DNA from 2 places in the Stenotrophomonas sp. Steno-Z10-HUANG genome. Region 2 is predicted to be linked to the other one. Evidence: riboswitches for the same ligand, from Rfam matches in the RefSeq annotation. Region 2 holds a riboswitch; the other holds the start of a gene.

Region 1 (11,688 bases), on a different contig from region 2:
AAGGCCGGTATCGGCGTTGAGTGCGAAGCGCCCGTTTTCCAGGGTGAAGAATGGACTGGAGCCGAACCAGGACACGCCCTTGATGTCGCTGTAGAGCACCTCGGCGAAGGCATCGACCGAATCGTTCAGGCGCAGCGTGCCGTTGAGGTAGGCCTGCCAGCGCCTGGTCGAGGGGATCAGGGTGGTGTACGGCGCCTGGTTGAAGGCGCAGGTGTCGCCGGCCAGCCCATCGATCGGCGCGCTGGCGGTGAGCACGGTGCCCTCCGGGCAGTTGCCGGCAGCGTCGAGCATCGGCACGGACCTGCCATTGACCAGGAAGCGCGCACCCTTCGCCGACCACCCGTTCCAGCGCCCACCGGCCTTGTCGGTGTAGATGCCCGAGCGGGTCAGGTCACGCTGGTTCTGGTCCAGCCGGTCGCGGTTGTAGCCTTCCAGCGACACCAGGAGGGTGTAGCCATCGTTCTCCAGGTCGCCGATACCGCCGACAAACTTGACGTTCTGCTGGTCCAGGCCGCCGGCGTCCGAGGTACCGCCGCTGGCGCCCACCTCCGCGCCCTCGAAGCCCTGGCGGGTGATGATGTTGACCACGCCGGCCACCGCATCGGAGCCGTACACGGCAGAAGCGCCGTCCTTGAGCACTTCGATGCGTTCCACCGCCACCAGCGGCAGTGCATTGAGGTTGACGAACGTGTCCGACAGGCCGCCGGACGGGAAGCCGTAGTTGGCCAGCCGGCGGCCATTGAGCAGCACCAGCGTGTTCTTCTGCGACAGGCCACGCAGGCCGATGCCCGCCGAACCGGACGCCCAGCCACTGTTGCTGGTTTCGTTGGCGGCGTTGCCGGTATTGGCCGAGATCGAGCGCAGCAGGTCGGCCACCGTGGCCTTGCCCGATTCCTCCAGCTGCTGGCGTTCGATCACCTGCACCGGGTTGGCGGTTTCGGTGTCGCTGCGCTTGATGTTGGAACCGGTGACCTGCACGGCGGAAAGGGTGGGACCGACGGGTGCATCGGCGGATTCGGCGGCGACGGACAAAGGCGCGGCCAAGGCGGTGGCCAGGGCCACCACGAGCGGGGAGAAATTGGACATCGGGATACGGAAGCGAAGGGGAGGAAAGCAACCCGCATTCAGCCAGTCCGGCGCGATTCGGGCCAATTACGTCCCTTCATGCGCATATAACGAAAAAGAAACAACATCCCTTCATCTTGATAAAAGGATGAATTAATCTACCAAAGGATTTCCCGCCCGGGCGCTACAATCGCGGCATGGACATCTTCAAAGATTTCACCCTCGAGGCCGCCCACCGGCTGCCCAACGTCCCCGCCGGCCACAAATGCGCGCGCCTGCACGGGCACTCGTTCCGGGTGCGCCTGGAAGTGAGCGGCGAGCCCGGTGCAGAGTCCGGCTGGGTAATGGACTTCGGCGACATCAAGGCCGCCTTCCAGCCACTCTACGAACAGCTCGACCATCACTATCTCAACGACATCCCCGGGCTGGAGAACCCCACCAGCGAGCGCCTGGCGATGTGGATCTGGGACCGGCTGCGCCCCGCCCTGCCGCAGCTCAGCGCGGTGACCGTGCACGAGACCTGCACCTCCGGCTGCCGCTACCGCGGCGTCTGAGCTGAACGATTCCCCGGCGGCCGCAGGCGCCGGACTTCCACGCCGCCATGGCGAACGTTATGCTGCGTCGCAACAAACGACGGAGCACGGCATGTCCGCCCGGTTCGACGAAGGTTTCGGCGCTTACACCCGGCAGTTCACCGCGCTGGCGCATCGCGCCAACCGGCTGGCACTGGAGACCGCGGAGAGCGCATTCGGGGTGCAGCTGCGCACCTTCGAGCGCAATGCCAGCGCGACCGCCGGTTTCCTCGACGAACTGGCCCGCCCCACCCCGCAGGCCGACCTGCCAGCGCTGCTGCCCAAGGGCCTGCAGGTGGCCCGGGAGAACCTGCAGCGGCTGGCCTCGGCCGGGCAGGAGATCGCCGGACTCGGGCTGCAGAGCGGACAGGCGCTGGCCGAACTGGCACGGCAGCCCTTCCAGAAGGGCACCGGCAGGCGCCAGCGCGCCAGGAACGGCTGACTCCCCTCAACAGCGCGCGGATCCCCCTCCCCCGCGCCCTGTCCGGACCCGGCAACGCGCTCTCTCCCGTTGCCGGGTCTTTCTTTTTCAGCACCCCGTGCACACGCCCGGGGCGATGCCGGCGGCGGTGCCGCGCGGACATCGGGCGCAGCGGTTAGACTTCGCCCCATGTTCAGTTCCACCACGCTCACCGGCAGCAAGCCGGAACAGTACGCCCAGCTGCTGGCCCAGGCCCGCGCGCTGGTCCACGGCGAAACCGACCGCACCGCCAATGCCGCCAACCTGTCGGCACTGGTGTACCACGCGCTGCCGCAGCTCAATTGGGTGGGTTTCTATTTCTTCGACGGCACCGAACTGGTGGTCGGTCCGTTCCAGGGCCTGCCGGCCTGCGTGCGCATCCCGCTGCACAAGGGCGTGTGCGGCGCGGCGGCCAGCACCCGCCAGACCCAGCGCGTGGACGACGTGGATGCGTTCCCGGGCCACATCGCCTGTGACTCGGCCTCGCGCTCGGAACTGGTGGTGCCTCTGGTCCACGACGGTGCGCTGGTCGGCGTGTTCGACCTGGACAGCCCGGTCACCTCGCGCTTCGACGCCGACGACCAGGCGGGGCTGGAGGCCATCGCCCGGGTGTTCGTCGAGGCGCTGGCGTGAGTGCGCTGAAGCTGCGCAACATCGGCCCGAAGAGCGCGGCGTGGCTGCGCCAGGTCGGGTTGCGCAGCGCCGAGGACCTGGCCGCGGTGGGCGCCGTCGGCGCCTTCGTCAAGGTCCGCCGCGCCGGCTTCAAGCCCAGCCTCAACCTGCTGTACTCGCTGGAAGGCGCGCTGGTTGGCTGCCATTGGCAGGACGTGCCCGATGCCCGCCGCCAGCAACTGGTCTCCGAGTACGAAGCCGCGGCCGGTGGCCTGCCGGCTACGCGTGCCGGGCAGATGGCCGGTCCGGTCCACGAAACCCACATGCAGCCGCACGCGGCCGCTGACGACGGCGACGACGAGGTCGGCGAGATCCGTTTCAGCGAGGACTGATGCCCGCAGCCAGGGCCGCTACGGCACCGGCAAGGCGATTCCCCCCAGCAGTACCAGCGCCAGCAGCAGCAGGCTTTCGGTGACCTCGACGCTGGCGCCGAGGCAGTCGCCGGAAATACCGCCCAGCCGGCGCCGCCACCAGGCCGCGACCAGCGCCACCAGCGGCAGCGCCAGCAGCAGCGGCCAGGCCACCAAGGCGGTGACCACGGCCAGCAGCAGCGCCCACGCCCACATCGAGCGCAGGCTCAGCTGCCATGAAAAGCGTTCGGCCATGCCCGCAGCGTGCAGCGACGGCAACAACCGGCTCCACCACAGCGTGCCCCAGCGCGCCCACGCCGGCACCAGCACGATGCCGTACCACAGCGGGCTGGCGGACAGTTCGGACAGCAACACGAACTTGAGCAGCAGCTGCATCGCCAGGGTGACCACGCCGAACACGCCCAGGTGCGGATCCTTGAGCACTTCGAGGAAACGCTGCGGGTCGCGGTGCGCGGCACCGAAGGCATCGGCGACGTCGCCCAGCCCATCCAGGTGCAGCGCGCCGGTCACCCACACCCACGCCAGCAAGGCAAGCACGCCGGCGAGCCAGGGCCGGTCGCCGAGCAGGTACAGCGGCGCGGCCAGCAGCGCGCCGATGATCCCGCCGACCAGCGGGTAATACACCGCGGCGCGGCTGAGGTCGTCGTCGCGGAAGTCCTTCACCTGCGGCGTCGGCAGCCGGGTCAGGAACTGGATGGCCAGGATCAGGCGGCGCACGCTCACGGCTGGCACAGCTCCAGCAGCTCACCCCACACCTGCCCGTCCTGCGCGCGCTCCACGCGCAGGCGCACGCGGGTGCCGTAGTCGATGCGCATCGCCCACAGGGCCGCCAGCGGAATGCCGCACACGCGCGACACCGCCAACCGCAGCACCCCGGCGTGGCTGACCACCAGCACCGGCCCGTCGCCCTCGTCCTCGTCCAGCAGCCGCTGCAACTGGGCATCGATGCGCTGCTGGAACTGTTGCCAGCTCTCGCCGTTGGGCGGTACCACCGCATGCGGCGCGTCGTACAGCCCGGCCAGCAGTTCGGCGGGGATTTCATCGTAATGGCGACCGTCCCAGTCGCCGAAATCGAGTTCGGCCCAGTCCGGATGGATTTCGCAGAACAGTTCGCGGCCGGCAAGCAGCGCGGTGGCGGTATCCAGCGCACGGCGCCGGGGCGAGGCGATCACCCGGCTCCACTGGCCGTCGGCGTGGCGCTGCAGCAGCGCGTCCACCGCGCCATCGAGCAGCGGCGGATCGCTGCGGCCGTCCAGGTGTCCCTGGCGTCCGGTGGAGGCATGGCGCATCAGGTCCAGGATCACGGCGCCGCGCTCCGCTCGGCAACCGCGGCTTCGGCGAACGTGGCCATGCCGTTGTGCAGCGCGCAGGCCAGGCGCAGCAGCGGCAGCGCCAGCGCCGCGCCGGAACCCTCGCCCAGCCGCAGGTCGAGCTGCAGCAGCGGGTCGGCCTGCAGTTGCTCCAATACCCGCGCATGACCGCGCTCGGCGGAGCGGTGCGAGAACAGCAGCCACGGCCGCAGCGACGGATTGATGCGCACTGCCGCCAACGCGGCGGCCGAAACGATGAAGCCATCCACCAGCACCGGCACGCCACGCTGGGCGGCGGCGATCATGGCCGCGGCCAGCGCCGCGATCTCGAGCCCTCCGACACGGCGCATGGCTTCGCGGCCCGGGTCGGCGGCGGCGGCGATGGACGCGCCATGCAGGGCCAACGCCTGCGCGGTCACGGCCTGCTTGTGAGCGATCCGCGCCGCATCCAGGCCGGTGCCGGCGCCCACCAGTTCGGCCAGCGGCAACGGCCCCAGCACCGCCGCAAGCGCACTGGCCGAGGTGGTGTTGCCGATACCCATCTCGCCCAGCAGCAGCAGGTCGGCACCCTCTCCGCAGGCCGCGGCCACCGCGCGCTGGCCGGCGGCGAACGCCGCGTCGAGGTCAGCCGGCGCCATGGCCGGGCCGGTACTGAAATCGTCGGTGCCGCGACGCGGCTTGTCCCAGGTCACGCCACTGACCGGCGCATCGGCCAGGCTGCCGACGTCCCAGACATGCAGCGGCACGCCCAGTTCCCGCGCCAGCACCGCAATGGCGGCGCCACCGGCGGCGAAGTTGCGCAGCATCTGCACCGTCACTTCGGCCGGATACGCCGACACGCCCTGCGCGGCGATGCCATGGTCGCCGGCGAACACCAGCACCGGCACGCGCGTGGCCTGCGGCTGCTCGCGCCCCTGCAGCGCGGCCAGTTCGATGGCGAGGGTTTCTAGGCGCCCCAGCGCCCCCTCGGGTTTGGTCAGTTGCCGCTGGCGGGCGATGGCGTGCTGCCGGTGCGGCTGTGAGGGCGCCGGGCAGGCCCGGGTGAACCATGCGTCTGTCACGTGTGTTCCGATACCGCGTTGCAATCGCGCATTGTAGGGCGCGTGCCGCCGGCGCGATGTGCCGTGGCGGGCGCCACGACGCCGTGGGCCGCCCATCGCGCGGCACGCCGGGCAGCGCCGCGGGCGATGGCATAGAATGCCCGCACTTTCGGGTGACTGGCCGGACTCGCTCCGGCCGGTTGAAACGGGAAGCCGGTGCCGCGCCTGCCAGGGACATCCTGGCCCGCGCCAGTCCGGCGCTGCCCCCGCAACGGTAAGCAGGACAAGGCCAGGCATACCGCCACTGTGCATCCATCGCACGGGAAGGCGCCTGGCCGGAAGCGTCGACACGCTTCGCCTGCAAGCCCGGAGACCGGCCCGGAAGCCGACTGGTTGCGATGCGGAGGGCATGGCGGCGGCAGTAGCGCCGTGCGCGCACTCCGTCGTGTCCCTCTCCTGGCAGCCTCCACCGTCCATCCGCGCGGGAGCGCGCGGATCCAGGAGTTCCCATGAAATTGCCTTACCACACCCTTTCCCTCGCCCTTGCGCTCGCACTGCCGGGCCTTGCCAGTGCCGAACAGGCACCGACCGAGCTCGACGACGTGGTGGTCACCGCCACCCGCACGCCGGTCTCCATCGCCGACAGCGTCGTGCCGGTGCAGGTCATCGACCGCGAGCAGATCGATCGCAGCCAGGCCGCCTCGCTGCTGGACCTGCTGCGCGGCCGCGCCGGCCTGGACTTCGTCAACCAGGGCGGCCCCGGCAAGATCACTTCGCTGTTCATGCGCGGCAGCGCCTCCAGCCAGGTGCTGGTGCTGGTCGACGGCGTGCGCATCGGCGCCGCCTCCAGCGGCATGCCGGCGCTGCAGGACCTGCCCATCGACCAGATCGAGCGCGTGGAGATCGTGCGCGGGCCGCGTTCGAGCCTGTACGGCTCCGAGGCGATCGGCGGCGTCATCCAGATCTTCACCCGCGCTGCCGGCCAGGGCCTGCAGCAGAACCTGGCGCTGACCGCCGGCAGCCACAACCTGCGCCAGGCCAGCGCCGGCTTCAGCAACCGCGGCGAGCGCGGCTGGGTATCGGCGCAGGGCGCCTGGCAGAAGACCGACGGCATCAACGCGTGCAACGGCTCGGCCACGCTGTTCCAGGGCTGCTATGTCGACGAGCCCGACCGCGACGGTTACCGCAACGCCTCGCTCAACGTGCGCGGCGGCTATGCGCTGTCCGAGACCCTGGGCGTGGAAGGCCACATGCTCGATGCCGCCAGCCGCAACCAGTACGACGGCAGCATCTACAGCGGCAACGAGGCCGACAACCAGCAACGGGTATACGGCGGCAAGCTGCGCTGGGCCCCGGGCGATGCATTCCGCCTGTCCGCGCAGATCGGGCGCAACGACGACCAGGCCGACAGCTACTACGTCCAGGCCGGCACGCGCAGCTTCGTGTCCACCTTCGACACGCGCCGCGACACCGCCAGCGTGCAGGGCGATTTCCTGTTCGCCGAAGGCCAGCAGCTGAGCGTCGGCGGCGACTGGCAGAAGGACCAGGTGACCAGCACCACCGCCTATTCGATCGACAACCGCGACAACACCGGCGTGTTCGCCGAATACCAGGGCCGCTTCGGTGCGCATTCGCTGCAGGCCAGCGTGCGCAACGACGACAACGAGCAGTTCGGCAACCACACCACCGGCAGCCTCGGCTACGGCCTGGCGCTCGGCCACGGCCTGCGCCTGACCGCCAGCGCCGGCACCGGCTTCAAGGCACCGACCTTCAACGACCTGTACTACCCGTGGTCGAGCAATCCGGCATTGAAGCCGGAGGAATCCACCAGCGTGAACGTCGGCATCGCGCAGTACGGCGAGGGCTGGAACTGGACCTTCAACGCTTACGAAAGCCGCATCGACCAGCTGATCGCGCTGGACAGCACCTACACCCCCTACAACATCGCCAAGGCGCGCATCCGCGGTGCCGAGCTGACCGGCTTCGCATCGCTGGCCGGGTTCGACATCAACGCCCAGGCCAGCTTCACCGATCCGCGCGACCACACCCGCGGTGCGGCCAGCCACGACAACTGGCTGCCGCGCCGTGCGCGCAGCAGCGCCCGGCTCGACGTGGACCGTGGCTTCGGGCCGCTGCGCGTGGGCGTGACCGCCAGCGCCACCGGCCATCGTTTCGACAACGCCGCCAACACCCTGCGCCTGGCCGGCTACGGCACCGTGGACCTGCGCGTGGAGTACGCCCTCAACGAGGCATGGAGCCTGCAGGCCCGGGCGGCCAACGTGTTCGATCGCGCGTACGAAACCGTGGCCTGGTACAACCAGCCTGGCCGCGAGTACCAGCTGACGCTGCGCTACCGCTCGCGCTGAAGCCCCAGCACGACCGCTCCATCGACGCCCCGGCCTCCCGCCGGGGCGTCATTGCATGCCGGCCGCGGCCTCAGCGGCTTCATGGCCGTGGCATGTCCGGGCGTGGCCCCGGGCAGCGACAGAGGCAACATCCCCGCGCCGCGCGGAGCGGCCGGTTGCCACTCAGCAGCGTGCCGTCAGTTCCCGCAGGTCGTCGATCACCGCGACCGCACCGGCCGCGTCCAGATCCAGATCGCGCGGGTAGCCGTAGCGCACCAGGGCGATCGGCATGCCCGCGGCGTTGGCCGCCTCCAGGTCGGTGGCCGAGTCGCCGACCATCAGGCACCGTGCCGGCGCGTGGCCCAGCAGCCGTGCCGCATGCAGCACCGGCTCGGGCGCGGGTTTGCGCTGCGGCAGGGTGTCGCCGCCGACGATGTGCGCGAAGTATCCGGCGATGCCCAGATGCTCCAGCAATGGCGGCACCAGGGCCGACGGCTTGTTGGTGCAGATCGCCATCGGCAGCCCACGCGCCTGCAGGAGCTGCAGGGCGTCGGCCACGCCGTCGTACAGCCGCGGGCTGCGCAGCAGGCAGTCGTGGTAGTGGCGCATGAACATCGGCATCACCTCGTCCGCCGCATGTCCGCTGCCGGCGTGCGCCAGGGCGATGGCGACCAGGCGGCGCACGCCTTCGCCGATCCAGCTGCGGACGGTCGCCTCGGGCACGCGCGGCAGCGACAGCTCCTCCAGCGAGCGGTTGACCGCCTCGGCGATGTCCCCGGCGCTGTCCACCAGCGTGCCGTCCAGATCGAATACCAGCGCTGCGATGCCCACGTACCCACTCCATGACAGTGAACCGTCGATTGTAACGGGGCGCTGAAACCCGTCAGTCCACGACGACATCGCGGAACAGGTCGCCCTGCAGCGCCGTATCCTCGCGGTCGCGGAAGCCGGACAGGCCCACGCCCACCAGCCGGTAGCGCGTGTCCGGCGGCAGCTGCACGCGCTGGCACAGCGCCAGCGCGATGTCGCGCAGCTCCTCCTCCGAGGCCGGCGGCGCATCCGGCGTGAAGCTGCGGGTGAGGATCCGGAACTGGGCGGTCTTGAGCTTGAGCACCACGGTATGGCCGATGCGTTCGGTGCGCCCGGTCGCGCGCCACGTCCGCGCCGCCAGCTGGGCGATCAGCTCGTCGAACTCGCCCAGCCGCAGGTCCTCGGCGAACGTATCCTCCGAGGAGATCGACTGCACCGGCTGGTCGGGCTCCACCGGGCGCTCGTCGATGCCGCGTGCGCGCCGGTACAGGCGTTGCCCGAACGTGCCGAACAGCGCCTCGAGCTGCTCCAGCGGCAGCCGGCGCAGGTCGCCGACGGTAGCGATGCCCAGCGCCGCCAGGCGCCCTTCCATGACCTTGCCCACGCCCGGTACGCGGTTGACCGGCAGCGGCGTGAGGAACTGCTCCACCCGCGCCGGCGGCACCACGAACTGGCCATCGGGTTTGCGCCAGTCCGAGGCGATCTTGGCCAGGAACTTGTTCGGCGCGATCCCGGCCGAGGCGGTGAGCGAGGTCGCCTCGCGGATCTGCGCGCGGACGGTACGCGCGATCTCGGTGGCGATGCCGCCACAGGTCGACGACCCGGACACGTCCAGGTAGGCCTCGTCCAGCGACAGCGGTTCGACCAGCGCGGTGTGCTGCAGGAATATCTCGCGGATCTGCCGCGACACGGCCTTGTAGCGGGCGAAATCCGGCGGTACGAACACCGCGTTCGGGCACAGCCGCTCGGCACGCACCGCCGGCATCGCCGAACGCACGCCAAACCTGCGCGCCTCGTAGGATGCCGCGCACACCACCGAGCGGACCCCGCGCCAGGCCACCACCACCGGCCTGCCCCGCAACGCCGGATCGTCCCGCTGCTCGACCGACGCATAGAACGCGTCCATGTCGATGTGGATGATCTTGCGCATGGCGAGCAACACGACCGCGGAACGAAGGACCGCCATCATAGCGCCGCGCCCCATACGCACCGGTACGATCTGCGACGAACGTGCCGCCTTTTGCCCGAAACACTACGGACGCGTACGGTTAAAACTGTTGATTGAAAGCCCGCGCATCATGCATGCTCGGGCGTTAACCCACGTTTTCGTGCTCCGGATTACCGCTTCGATGAACCGTCTCAATGCGTTCTCGCGCGAACAGCTGCTGGCCAGTGCCCGCGGCGAGCTGTTCGGGCCCAACAAGGGCCGCCTCCCCAACGACCCGATGCTGATGTTCGACCGCATCACCGATATCCGCGACGACGGGGGGCCACATGGCAAGGGCCTGGTGCGCGCCGAGCTCGATATCCGCCCCGACCTGTGGTTCTTCGGCTGCCACTTCATCGGTGACCCGGTGATGCCGGGCTGCCTGGGCCTGGATGCGATGTGGCAGCTGACCGGCTTCTTCCTGACCTGGCTGGGCGCCGAGGGCCGCGGCCGCGCGCTGGGCTGCGGTGAGGTCAAGTTCACCGGCCAGGTGCTGCCCAGCGCCAAGCTTGTGCAGTACGAAATCGACATCTCGCGCGTGATCAACCGCAAGCTGGTCATGGCCCAGGCCGACGCCCGCATGCTGGTCGACGGGCGCGAGATCTATACCGCCAAGGACCTGCGCGTGGGCCTGTTCACTTCCACCGAGAGCTTCTGATGCGTCGTGTCGTCATCACCGGCATGGGGATCAACTCCTGCCTTGGCAACGATCTGGATACCGTTTCCAGCGCCCTGCGCGAAGGCCGTCCCGGCATCGTCGCCCTGCCCGACCATGCCGAAGCCGGCCTGCGCAGCCAGATCGGCGGCCGCGTCGACATCGACCTGGACGCGCAGATCGACCGCAAGCTCAAGCGCTTCATGAGCGACGCGGCGGCCTACAGCTACATCGCCCTGCGCGACGCCATCGCCGACGCCGGTTTGGACCAGGCCCAGGTCAGCAGCGTCCGTACCGGCCTGATCGCCGGCTCCGGCGGCGGCTCCAGCCAGTGGCAGGTGGAAGCCGCCGACCTGCTGCGCAACCGCGGCGTGCGCAAGGTCGGCCCGTACATGGTGCCGCGCACGATGTGCTCGACGGTCTCGGCCAACCTGGCCACCGCCTTCAGCATCAAGGGGCTGAGCTACTCACTGTCCGCCGCCTGCGCCACCTCGGCGCACTGCATCGGCGCGGCCGCCGACCTGATCCGCCACGGCGCCCAGGACATCGTGTTCGCCGGCGGCGGCGAGGACCTGCACTGGTCGATGAGCGTGATGTTCGATGCCATGGGCGCGCTGTCCACCGGCTTCAACGATACCCCGGCGTCGGCATCGCGCCCCTATGACGCCAACCGCGACGGCTTCGTCATCGCCGGCGGCGCCGGCATGCTGGTACTGGAAGACTACGACCACGCCATCGCGCGCGGCGCGCACATCCATGCCGAGCTGATCGGCTACGGCGTGACGTCCGACGGCGCCGACATGGTCGCCCCGTCCGGTGAAGGCGCGGTGCGCTGCATGAACATGGCGCTGGCCGGCATCGACCGCCCGATCGATTACCTCAATACCCATGGCACCTCCACCCCGCTGGGCGACATCACCGAGCTGGGCGCGGTGCGCGAGGTCTTCGGCGAGCAGGTGCCGCCGATCTCCTCGACCAAGGCGCTGTCCGGCCATTCGCTGGGCGCGGCCAGCGTGCACGAGGCGATCTTCTGCCTGCTGATGATGCGTGACGGCTTCATGGCCGGCTCTGCCAACATCGAGACGCTGGACGCGCGCGCCGAGGGCTTCCCGATCTTGCGTCAGACGCAGGAGGCGGCGCTGGAGACGGTGATGTCCAACAGCTTCGGCTTCGGCGGCACG
Region 2 (11,688 bases):
GGCGCTCCGGGAGGGGGACGGGCGGACCGTCGGCACGGGCGTTTACGCGCAGCCTAGCCGGTCTCCATGAAAAAGTGAATACAAATTCAATAATTGAACCTAGAATCAGCCCATGGCCTACAAACGTTCGGAACTGATGGAAAAGCGCCTCGCCGGCAACCGCGAGGCGATCCTGGCCGCGGCCCGCCGGCTGGTCGCCGCCGGCGGCTACCGCAATGCGCCGGTCACCGCGGTGGCGGCCGAGGCCGGGGTATCCACCGGCCTGATCTATCGCCATTTCCCGTCCAAGGCCGACCTGTTCGTGGAAGTGCTCACCGCCGCGGTCGAGCATGAGCTGGACATCCTCTCGGCCATCGCCGACCAGCCGCAGCCGGCGGCGCTGCGCCTGCAGCAGGCGGTGGCCTCCTTCGTGCGCCGTGCACTGGCCGGGCCGGCGCTGGCCTATGCCTTCATCGCCGAACCGGTGGACCCGGAGGTCGAGGCCGAGCGCATCCGCTGTCGCCGCCTGTTCGGCGACGTGTTCAAACGCATCCTCGGCGACGGCGTGCGCAGCGGCGAGTTCCCGCCGCAGGACCTGGACGTGGGCGCGGCCTGCATCGTCGGTGCGTTCACCGAGGCACTGGTCGGCCCGACCGCGCCCAGCCGCGACGGACTGCGCGGTGGCGAGCCGCTGGTCGAGGCGATCGGGGCCCTGTGCCTGCGCGCGGCCGGTGCCGGCATCGGCGCGCAGCGCGCCTGATCGCGGCCGGCCCGTGGCCACCGGTGCCCGTTGCCGGTGGGTGGGGGCGCTGGTCTATACTCCGCCGGTAGCTGTGGTCCACCGACTACTTGCCAGGGGTGTTGATACGTGCGGAATTACGACCTGCAGTTCCTGAAGCGCTTCTCCATCGTGATCGCCATCTTGGCTGTCGTCACGGTCGGGTTGATCATCTTCGCGTCGTTCCTGCAGCGCGCGATTCCCACCGAAGCATCCCCGCAGGCGGTCGCGCGCGTCGAGCAGCGCATCGCCCCGGCCGGCGCGGTCTACGCGGGCAGCACCGGCGCCGCGGCGCAGGCCGCGGCGGCCGAAGCCGCGGCAGCGCAGGCCGCGGCCGCGGGCGGCGCCTACGGCGGCACGCTCGATGGCAAGGTGATCTTCGACAAGCTGTGCACCGCCTGCCACCTGACCGGCGTGGGCATGGCGCCGACCCTGGACCATGCGCACTGGGACAAGCGCATCGCCCAAGGCAAGGAGACGCTCTACAAGCACGCCATCGAGGGCTATACCGGCCCCGACGGCGGGGTGATGCCGCCCAAGGGTGGCAACGCCGGCCTGAGCGACGAGCAGATCCACGCCACCGTCGACTGGATGCTGGCAAACCTGAAATAAAACGTGCCCATCATGGACACGCGGCGCCGCCCTCCCGGGCGGCGCTTTGCTTTCCGCCGTTCTGGAGTCCGCCCCATGCGCCATCTTCCCCCGCTGCTCGCCCTCTCGCTGTCCCTGGCCCTTGTGCCGCAGGCGCTCGCCCGGGGGCCGGCGGTCACCGCCATCGGCCAAGTGCAGGGCAGTGGCCCGCGCAGCCCGCTGGAAGGGCGCCAGGTCACCATCGAGGGGTTCGTCACTGCCGACCTGCGCGCCGGGCTCGGCGGCGTCTTCCTGCAGGATGCCGGCGATGGCGATCCGGCCACGTCCGATGCGCTGTTCGTGCAGCTGGACCCGGCGCGCGTGCTGCCCGCGGGGCAGTGGCTGCGTGTCACCGGCACGGTGCAGGAGCTGGCGGCCGGCAAGGGCGGCCAGACCCTGACCGCGCTGCAGGCCGAGACGCTGGCCGCGGCCCGTGCCCGCCCCGCGCCCGCGGTCACCGTGCTGGACGCCGTGCCCGCCAGCTGGGAAGCGCTGGAAGGGATGAAGGTGCGCATCACCGCACCGCTGACCCTGGCCGGGCAGGACCAGCTGGCGCGTCACGGCGAGCTGGCCGTGGCCTTCGACGGGCGGCTGTGGCAGCCGACCGAGTTGGCCGCCGCCGGCACCACGGAGAACGCGGCGCTGGTAGCCGACAACGCGCGCCGCCGGCTGCGCCTGGACGACGGCAGCAGCCAGCGCGATCCGGGCCGCGTGTCCTACCTGCCCGAGGCCGCGCAGCTGCGCACCGGCATGGTGTTCCGCGGCGTCGAGGGCGTGGTCGACCAGCGCCATGACGGCGACTACCGCCTGCAGCTGACCGCCGCGCTGCCGGTGCCGGCGATCGAGCGGCCGCAGCCGCCGGTGGTGGCCGGCGCACTGCGCATCGCCGCATTCAACCTGGAGAACTACTTCAACGGCGATGGCCACGGCGGCGGCTTCCCGACCCTGCGCGGCGCCAAGACGTTCGCGCAGTTCCAGGCGCAGCAGGCCAAGCTGGTCGCCACCATCCGCGGCCTCGACGCGGACGTGGCCGCGCTGATGGAACTGGAGAACGACGGCTACGGCCCGGACTCGGCGATCGCCGGGCTGGTGCGCGCACTCAACGAGGGGCAGGGCAAGGACCGCCACTGGGCGTTCGTCGACGCCGGCAAGGGGCCGGGCGACAACCCGATCCGCGTGGGCATCATCTACCGCGCCGCGCGGGTGGCGCCGGTGGGCAAGCCGGCGGTGCTGGAGCGCGAGCCGTTCGGCGAGCGCAGCCGGGTACCGCTGGCGCAGGCGTTCCGCATGGGCCGCAAGGGCCGGCCGTTCGTGGTCGTGGCCAACCATTTCAAATCCAAGGGCTGCAGCGAGGCCAGTGGCGCCGACGCCGACCAGAACGACGGCCAGGGCTGCTGGACCGCCACCCGGGTGGAATCGGCGCGCCTGCTGCACCAGTGGCTGCAGCGCGACCCGACCGGCAGTGGCAGCGTCGATGCGGTGTTGCTGGGTGACTTCAACGCCTATGCGATGGAAGCACCGATCCGCCAGCTGCAGGCCGATGGCTGGCGCGACGCGTTCAAGGTGGCCGGCGTGCCCCAGCCCTACAGCTACGTCTACAACGGCTTGACCGGGCGCCTGGACCACGCGCTGCTCAACCCGGGCATGGCGGCGCGGTTGAAGGGCGCGGCCGAATGGCACATCAACGCCGATGAAGCCGACGACGCCGGCTACCAGGGGCGCAACGTACCCGGCCCGTGGCGCAGCTCGGACCACGACCCGCTGCTGCTGGGCTTCGATCCCTGAGCCCGGGCGAAGCGGGCGCCGGTGTCATGTGCCTGGGGCCGGTGCCCCTCAGTGCGCGTGCCGCCGCGCCGCGTTCCACAGGTGGGCGCTGGCCAGTGCCAGGCTGCCGGCGACGGTAAGCGGCGTTTCGGCCCGCCCGCCCAGCCCGCCGCACGCCCCGGCCAGCAGCAGTGCCAGCCCGGTGCCCGCCAGCAGCCACAGCGCGGCCGGCAGCGGGCGGTGGCGATGCGCGCGCCACAGCGCGTAGCTGGTCAGCGGCGCGGCGATCAGCACGAACAGCCCATGCACCCATTCGGCCTCGCTCCAGGTGCCGAGCAGCGGCAGCAGCGCGGCCAGCAGCGGCAGCGCCAGGCAGTGCAGCAGGCACAGGCCGGACAGGGCGAGGGCGGAGACATCGAACAGGGCGGCGGCATGCTTCATCGGATCGGCTCCATTTGTTACAAAGTAACATAAAAAGGGGGGTGGGTAATCCCCTGGACAAGGAGGCCGTTCTGCAGGCTCAGCCCTGCGCGCCGCGCGCGATCAGCGCGATCGCCACCACCGCCAGGCCCAGGCCCAGGCGGTTCCAGGTGCTGGTCTTCTCGCCGAAGGCCAGTACGCCGATCAGCGCGCCCAGGCACACCACGCCGATGTTCATGCCGGCGAAGATGGTGGCCGGGCTGTGCGGCAACGCCTGGTGCGCGCGCACGTAGAACAGGATGTTGCCGAAGTTGATCGCGCCCAGCAGCAGGCCGAAGCCGAGGTTGCGCGCCTGCAGCCGCTGGCGGCCGCGGTAGTGGCGCAGCAGCTGCCAGCCCAGCATCAGCACGAAGGCGATGGCGAAGCTGGCCAGCAGCGCCGCGGTGGCCGGGGTGCCGGCCAGTGCCACCTGCTTGAGCAGGATGTCGATCAGCGCGAAGCCGGCCCATACCGCCAGCAGCCAGTGCCAGCTCGACGCCGTGCCGGCGCCGTGCTCGCCGCTGCGCGCACTCACGCCGACGATGGCCAACAGGCCCAGCCCCAGCCCGGCCAGTTTCCAGCCATTGGCGTGTTCGCCGAACAGCACGAACGCCGCGCCCAGCGACAGCAGCAGCGACAGCCGCTGCGCCACGTCGCTGCGCACGATGCCGGCTTCGCGCACGGCGCGCGCCAGCACCAGGAAGATGCCCGGCAGCGCCAGCGCCAGGCCCAGCAGCGCCGGCCACGGCGCATGGCCGTCGCGCAGCGACTGCAGCGATGGCCTGAGCAGCAGCAGCGACAGCACGCTGGCCGCCAGGTAGTTCCAGGTCACGGCCTGGGCGATGTCGATGCCGCGCCGCGGCGCCAGCTTCAGCAGGACCGAGACCAGCACGCTGCAGATCACGCTCAGGATCAGGAAGTGCATTGCCGTCGCTACCGGGGATGGCGGTGAAGCCGGTGAAGGGGGCCGGTATTATGGCGGCATGAGCAATCCTTCCTTTCCCCGCGAACCGGCGGTGCTGATGCTCGAGGGCCCGTGCGGGCCGCTCGAGGTCGCGGTCGATCCGCCCGAGGGCGATGTCGCCGCGCGGCCGGTCGTCGCCGTCATCTGCCACCCGCTGTCCACCGAAGGCGGCAGCATGCACAACAAGGTGGTGACCATGGCCGCGCGCGCCCTGCGCGAGCTGGGCATCACCACGGTGCGCTTCAATTTCCGCAGTGTCGGCGCTTCGGCCGGCAGCTACGACAACGGCGAAGGCGAGCAGGACGATCTGCGCGCGGTGGTGGCCTGGGTGCGCGCACAGCGCCCGGACTGCGCGCTGTGGCTGGCCGGTTTCAGCTTCGGCGCCTACGTCTCGCTGCGCGCCAGTGGCGCGCTGGCGCCGCAGGCGCTGATCTCGATCGCGCCGCCGGTCGGCCGCCGCACCTGGGATTTCGACGCGCTGCAGCCGCCGGCGCAGTGGCTGGTGGTGCAGGGCGACGCCGACGAGGTGGTCGACGCGCAGGCGGTCTATGCGTGGCTGGAGACGCTGGCCGACCCGCCTCAGCTGGTGCGCATGCCCGACACCAGCCATTTCTTCCATCGCAAGCTGATCGACCTGCGCGGCGCGATCCAGCACGAAGTGCGGCGCTGGCTGCCCGACGGCAGTTGCTGAGCATGGAGGCGACGACCCCCTCGCAGCGCTACGCCGCCGGCGTGGCCCGTGGCGACTGGCGCGACGATCCGGCCCAGCACCCGGCACTGGCCGAACTGGACCGCATCCACGAGGCCATCGTCGATTCGGCGCAGGACGGCTGGCTCGACCGGCTGTCGGCCTTCTGGAAGAAGCCCGGGCCGGTCAAGGGCCTGTATTTCTGGGGCGGCGTCGGCCGCGGCAAGACCTTCCTGGTCGACCTGTTCTACGACGGCCTGCCGATCGAGCAGAAGTACCGCACCCACTTCCACCGCTTCATGCGCGGCATCCACGAGCGCCTGCGCGAACACCAGGGCCAGAGCGACCCGCTGGCCAAGATCGCCCAGGAATGGCGCAGCAGGCTGCGGGTGCTGGTGCTGGACGAGTTCTTCGTCACCGACATCGGCGACGCGATGCTGCTGGCGCGCCTGCTGGAACGGCTGTTCGCCGAAGGCGTGACCCTGGTGACCACCTCCAACACCGCGGTGGAGAACCTGTATCTCAACGGCCTGCAGCGCGACAGCTTCCTGCCGGCCATCGCCCTGCTGCAGAAGTATTGTGTGGAGCTGTACGCCGAAGGCACCGAGGACTACCGCATGCGCGCGCTGACCCGCTCGCCGGTGTACCGCGCGCCGCTGGAAGGCGACAGCGACGCCTGGCTGGAGCGGCGCTGGAAGGAGCTGAGCGGCGGCCAGGACGCGCGCGCCGGCAACATCCAGATCGAGGGCCGCAAGATCCCCGTGCGCGGGCGTGGCAAGAGCATCGTCTGGTTCGATTTCGCGGCGCTGTGCGAAGGCCCGCGCGGGCCGTCGGACTACATCGAGATCGCGCGCGAGTTCAACACCGTGCTGCTGGGCGGCATCCCGCACTTCGACCGCCTGAACGAAGATGCCGCGCGGCGCTTCGTCAACCTGATCGACGAGCTCTACGACCGCCAGGTGAACCTGGTGTGCACCGCGCAGGACCCGCCGCCGCTGCTCTATTCCGGCACCCGCCTGGCCGGTGCCTTCGAGCGCACCGCCAGCCGCCTGATCGAGATGCAGAGTGCCGAGTACCTGGGAACCGCCCACCGCCTGTAGCCCGCTGGCCGCGTGCCGGGGCCGACCCCCGGCCGCGGCATGCGCCGCCAACCCCGTTCTTTGCCACCATCCGTTCTGTTCCGTGCCTGCCGCCGCGGCGGCCCACCCCGCAAGCAACGGAGTACGCAGATGAAGCACGCAAGCATGGCCTTCCGGCGTCCGCCGGTACGTTCGATGGCGTTCGCGCTGACGCTGCTGGCCGGCCTGCCGGCGCTCGCCGGCGAGCCGCGGTGGCCACCACCGGCGCCCGCCCCCGCCGTGGTGCAGCCCGACCTGCAGGCGCCCGTGCCCACGCGCCGGCGCCAGACCACCGCGGATTTCCGCGCGCCGGCGGCCAGCGTGTGCAGCGACATGCCGCGGATGCGCGAGGTGCCGGACCCGGACCCGCAGCCACCGGAGCGGGTGCGCGAGATCCCCACCCTGGTCGGCAAGGTTCCGCATCGCAGGGAACTGCACGAGATGGCGCCGCCGCCTCCGCCGCCGGCCCCCATGATCGCCGTCGACGCGGCGGTCAGGGTATCGGAGGTGGCGGACGCGCCCGCCGCGTCGTCGCCACCGGCGATGCAGCGCCCGGCCACGCCGGTGACCGCCGGCGTGGTCGATGACAACGCCGACTTCGGCGGGTTCCAGCAGTTCCTGCAGCGCCACCCCGAGGCGGCGCGGCTGGGGCGCGACGTGTCGGTGCGCCAGCGCCTGCGGGTGGTCGATGCGCAGGGCCGGCCGGTGCCCGATGCCGAGGTCGCCGTCTCCGCGGCCAATGGCGCGCGCATGTGGGCGCGCACCGATGCCGGCGGCCAGGCCTGGCTGCACCTGAATGCCTTCGACGACCGCGATTCGGCCAGCTACCGGGTCGACGTGCGCCGCGCCGGGCAGCAGGCCCGGGCGCAGTTGCGGCGCGGGCAGAAGGACGCGCTGGAAGTGCGCCTGCCCACCGCCGCGGCGATCCCGCGCGCGCGCCTGGACCTGGTGTTCATGGTCGATGCCACCGGCTCGATGGGCGACGAGATCGACAAGCTGCGCGCTTCGCTGCGCGACATCGTGCGCGGCATCGAGCAACTGCCGTCGCGCCCGGACGTGTGCCTCGGCCTGGTCACCTACCGCGACCGCGGCGACGAATACTTCGTGCGCAGCTGGGACCTCACCGGCAACGTCGCCGCGTTCCAGCAGGTGCTCGACGGGGTGCGTGCCGGCGGTGGCGGCGACATGCCCGAGGCGATGAACGAAGCCTTCGCGCATGCGGTGCAGGCGCTGGACTGGCGCGGACCGGCCACCACGCGGCTGCTGGTGTCGCTGGCCGACGCACCGCCGCACATGGACTATCCGCCGCCGCACTACGACCAGACCATGCTGGCGGCGCTGGGCAAGGGCATCAAGGTGTTCAGCGTGGCCGCGTCGGGGCAGGACACCACCGGCGAGATCGTGCAGCGGCAGATCGCCCAGTACACCGGCGGGCGCTTCATCTTCCTCACCTACAAGGTTGCGTCCGACCCGGGCAGCGGGCCGGGTCGCGAAACCGTGCACGATGTGGCCGACTATTCGGTGGATACGCTGGACGCGCTGGTGCTGCGGCTGGTGCGCGAGGAACTGGCGCAGCTGCCGCAGGGGTGAGCGCAGCGCCGGCGTCGTGTCGTCGGCCGGGGGGATCCTTTTCCCCGCGGGAGAAGCCGCCCGAAGCGCGGATCAGGGGGCGGCGTCGACGACGGTGAACCATCGGCCCTGACCGCCCTCACCCCGACCCCGCTCCCGCGGGGAGAAGGGCTTAGGGCAGCTCGATGCGGTTGTCCGGTGCCTGTTCCTTCGCCATCGGCGCCGTGGCCGGTACCCCGCCGCCGACGTTCATCATCCGCAGCGGCTGGCCGTCGTAGCGGAACTCCAGCGCCGACTGCACCCGGTCCAGCGCCAGGACCTGGGTACACAGGGACTGCACGTGCTGCTCCAGGGCGCGGGCGCGCGCTTCGATCTTCGGCTCCAGCTCCGCTTCCATCTTCCCGGTGCGTTTCTCGATGCGCTCTTCGCCGCCGGTGAGCAGGGTCCACAGCAGGCCGCGGGCGAGGGAGCCCTTGAGCGATTCGGCCGATGCCTGCACGCGCTGTTCGAAACCTTCGCCGAACAGCTCCTGCTCCCAGCGCCCGCGGCCGATGGTGGAGGCGACGAAGCGCTCGGCGTCCCTGCGCAGCGCGCGCACCTTGCGCGAATCGAAGTTGCCGGTCATGGAGCCGTACACCATGTCCAGCACGTCGAAGCTGATGCCCACCGATTCATTGGCGATGCCGGTGACCGCCGGCATCAACTGACGCACCCCGGTCTCCAGCACCCGCAGGCGTTGCGCGTCCGCGGCACTGACCACCTGCATGCGCCCGTCGATGCTCAGCTCGCCATCGTGGAACACGATCTCGCGCGGGCTGGCGTCGCGCTGCCGCAGCCAGATGCCGCCGCCGTCGACCAGCACGTCGTAATCGGTGCTGACCCCGCACTGGGTGGACGACAGCGCCGGCGGCTTCACCGGGCCGGCCTGCGCGGACAGGCATGGCAGGGCGAGCAGGGCAGCGGCGAGGAGCAGGCGGCGCATGCGGGGAATCCATTCGAAGGGCCGACAGGATCGCCGGCCGCGCCGTGGCCGGGCGCCCGCCGGAAGTCATGGCGCTGCAACCGGGGTATCGGACGATGAATGCGTGAGGTGTTTTCCTACCCGCCAATTGGCCTCCAAAGGGTTGACTGCGCAGTCCTGATGAGCCGTCAGTCCCGTGCCGGCCTGCCGCTCCGGAAGCGATCGCTTGTGCCACAAGGGGAGCGCGGCTATCCACAATATTTGGCGTTGACCTGGCCGGTCACCCCCACTATCTTGTGGCCCGTCGGTTCTGGCGGGTTGCTCCCCGCCGGATTGAAAGGGAAGCCGGTGACGCCTTCAATGGCCAGTCCGGCACTGCCCCGCAGCGGTAATTGGGAACGAACCCGCCACCTAGCACTGAGGCCCGATGCCTTGGGAAGCGGCGGAAGTAGGAGGAGGCCCCCGCCTCCGCGCCCATGAGTCCGAAGACCTGCCGACAGCCGCGCGAAGCACAGCGCGCGGTGCCGGCTGCGGAGTCTTCGAGGGGAAGACGGCTGGCGACGCGGCAGCGCCGGTGGCGACCTCGGGTCGTGCCCGTCGCGGATGCTGCGACGCCGTCCTTCCATGCTTGTCGCCCGCCACCGGCCCCCCTGGTTCCTGCGAGGGCAGGCGCCGCGTGCACCACGCCATGAGGACGCATTGCCGTGACCGCCACCGATACCGCCGTTGCCCCTGCCGAGGCCGGCTTCGAACTGACCCCCCCGCCGACCGCCACCGCCATGAGCGTGACCAAGCGCAATGGCGGCACCGAGCCGGTGGACCTGAACAAGATCGTCCGCGCGATCCAGCGCTGCTGCGACGGCCTGCATGCGGTCGATCCGATGCGCGTGGCCACTCGCACCATTTCCGGCCTCTACAACGGCGCCACCACCCAGGAACTGGACGAACTGTCGATCCGCACCGCCGCGCTGCTGATCGGCGAGGAGCCCGAGTACGGCCGCCTGGCCGCGCGCCTGCTGGCCAATTTCATCGCCAAGGAAGTATCCGGCCAGGAGATCCACGCGTTCTCGCAGTCGGTCGCCCGCGGCCACGAGGTGGGCCTGATCAACGAGCGCCTGCTCAATTTCGTGCAGGTCAACGCGCGCAAGCTCAACGATGCGGTCAACCTGGGCTACGACCTCAACTTCGACTACTTCGGCCTGCGCACGCTGTACGACCGCTACCTGCTGCGCCACCCGCACACCCGCAAGGTGATCGAGACGCCGCAGCAGTTCTTCCTGCGCATCGCCAGCGCGCTGTCCGAGGACGTGCCCGAGGCGCTGGCGCTGTACCAGCGGCTGGGCAACCTGGACTACCTGCCGTCCAGCCCGACCCTGTTCAACGCCGGCACCAGCCACGAGCAGCTGTCGTCGTGCTTCCTGCTGGATTCGCCGCAGGATTCGCTCGAGTCCATCTATGCCCGCTACGGCGACATCGCGCAGCTGTCCAAGTTCAGCGGCGGCATCGGCGTGAGCTACACCCGGGTGCGTTCGCGCGGTTCGCTGATCAAGTCCACCAACGGCCATTCCAACGGCATCGTGCCGTGGCTGAAGACGCTCGACTCCTCGGTCGCCGCGGTCAACCAGGGCGGCAAGCGCAAGGGCGCGGCCTGCGTCTACTTGGAAACTTGGCATGCCGACATCGAGGATTTCCTGGAGCTGCGCGACAACGCCGGCGACGATGCCCGCCGCACCCACAACCTCAACCTCGCCAACTGGGTGCCGGACCTGTTCATGCAGCGGGTGGAGGCCGACCAGCCGTGGTCGCTGTTCGATCCGCGCGTGGTGCCGGAATTCACCGACCTGTACGGCGAGGCGTTCGAACGCGCCTACCTGCAGGCCGAGGCCCAGGGCAAGGCGGTCAAGACCGTGCCGGCGCGCAAGCTGTACGCGCGGATGATGCGCACCCTGGCCGAGACCGGCAACGGCTGGATGACCTTCAAGGACAAGTGCAACAAGGCCAGCAACCAGACCCTGCGCGCCGGCAACGTCATCCACCTGTCCAACCTGTGCACCGAGATCCTCGAAGTCACCTCGGCCGAGGAGACAGCGGTGTGCAACCTGGGCTCGATCAACCTCGGCAACCACCTGGACGCGCATGGCGATTTCGATTTCGACAAGCTCGCCGAGACCGTGCGCCTGGCCGTGCGCCAGCTCGACCGGGTGATCGACCTGAACTTCTACCCGATCGAGACCGCGCGCCGCGGCAACCTGCGCTGGCGCCCGGTCGGCCTGGGCTGCATGGGCCTGCAGGACGTGTTTTTCCGCAAGCGCCTGCCGTTCGACTCGGACGCCGCGCGCGCGCTGTCGGCGAAGATCGCCGAGGCGATCTACTACCACGCGCTGGAAACCTCGTGCGAGCTGGCGCAGGAGCGCGGCCGCCACCCCTCGTTCAACGACACCCGCGCCGCCAGCGGCGAGCTGCAGTTCGATGCCTGGGGCGTGGTGCCGGCCGACGCCGCGCGCTGGGACGCGCTGCGCGAGCGCATTGCCAAGCACGGCCTGCGCAACTCGCTGATGATCGCTATCGCCCCGACCGCGACCATCGCCTCGATCGCCGGCTGCTACGAGTGCGTGGAGCCGCAGGTATCCAACCTGTTCAAGCGCGAGACCCTGTCCGGCGACTTCCTGCAGGTCAACCGCTACCTGGTCGGCGAGCTCAAGCAGCTGGGGCTGTGGACGCCGGAGATGCGCGACGCGATCAAGCTGGCCGACGGCTCGATCCAGAACCTGCCGCAGA

What was found. Region 2 has a riboswitch for cobalamin ahead of AC06E6_RS13735 (ribonucleoside-diphosphate reductase subunit alpha). Riboswitches for the same ligand answer to the same signal wherever they lie in the genome.
Region 1: linked by a shared signal. The riboswitch ahead of btuB (TonB-dependent vitamin B12 receptor) and the one ahead of AC06E6_RS13735 (ribonucleoside-diphosphate reductase subunit alpha) in region 2 are both predicted to bind cobalamin.

What each region holds. Positions count from the first base shown of each region.
Region 1 covers NZ_JBWJPA010000005.1:280,218-291,905, forward strand. Annotated here, with positions in the region: gene AC06E6_RS09510 (TonB-dependent receptor plug domain-containing protein) at 1-1,086, opposite strand, end outside; gene queD (6-carboxytetrahydropterin synthase QueD) at 1,263-1,619, shown strand; gene AC06E6_RS09520 (phasin family protein) at 1,711-2,079, shown strand; gene AC06E6_RS09525 (GAF domain-containing protein) at 2,248-2,730, shown strand; gene AC06E6_RS09530 (TfoX/Sxy family protein) at 2,727-3,101, shown strand; gene cobS (adenosylcobinamide-GDP ribazoletransferase) at 3,120-3,863, opposite strand; gene AC06E6_RS09540 (histidine phosphatase family protein) at 3,860-4,444, opposite strand; gene cobT (nicotinate-nucleotide--dimethylbenzimidazole phosphoribosyltransferase) at 4,441-5,511, opposite strand; cobalamin riboswitch at 5,645-5,886, shown strand; gene btuB (TonB-dependent vitamin B12 receptor) at 6,000-7,856, shown strand; gene gph (phosphoglycolate phosphatase) at 8,019-8,666, opposite strand; gene dinB (DNA polymerase IV) at 8,719-9,795, opposite strand; gene fabA (3-hydroxyacyl-[acyl-carrier-protein] dehydratase FabA) at 9,995-10,510, shown strand; gene fabB (beta-ketoacyl-ACP synthase I) at 10,510-11,688, shown strand, end outside.
Region 2 covers NZ_JBWJPA010000010.1:138,071-149,758, reverse strand. Annotated here, with positions in the region: gene AC06E6_RS13780 (TetR/AcrR family transcriptional regulator) at 113-739, shown strand; gene AC06E6_RS13775 (c-type cytochrome) at 848-1,369, shown strand; gene AC06E6_RS13770 (ExeM/NucH family extracellular endonuclease) at 1,445-3,172, shown strand; gene AC06E6_RS13765 (MerC family mercury resistance protein) at 3,221-3,592, opposite strand; gene AC06E6_RS13760 (EamA family transporter) at 3,672-4,535, opposite strand; gene AC06E6_RS13755 (alpha/beta hydrolase) at 4,594-5,265, shown strand; gene zapE (cell division protein ZapE) at 5,268-6,362, shown strand; gene AC06E6_RS13745 (vWA domain-containing protein) at 6,492-7,970, shown strand; gene AC06E6_RS13740 (DUF2884 family protein) at 8,122-8,931, opposite strand; cobalamin riboswitch at 9,199-9,422, shown strand; gene AC06E6_RS13735 (ribonucleoside-diphosphate reductase subunit alpha) at 9,690-11,688, shown strand, end outside.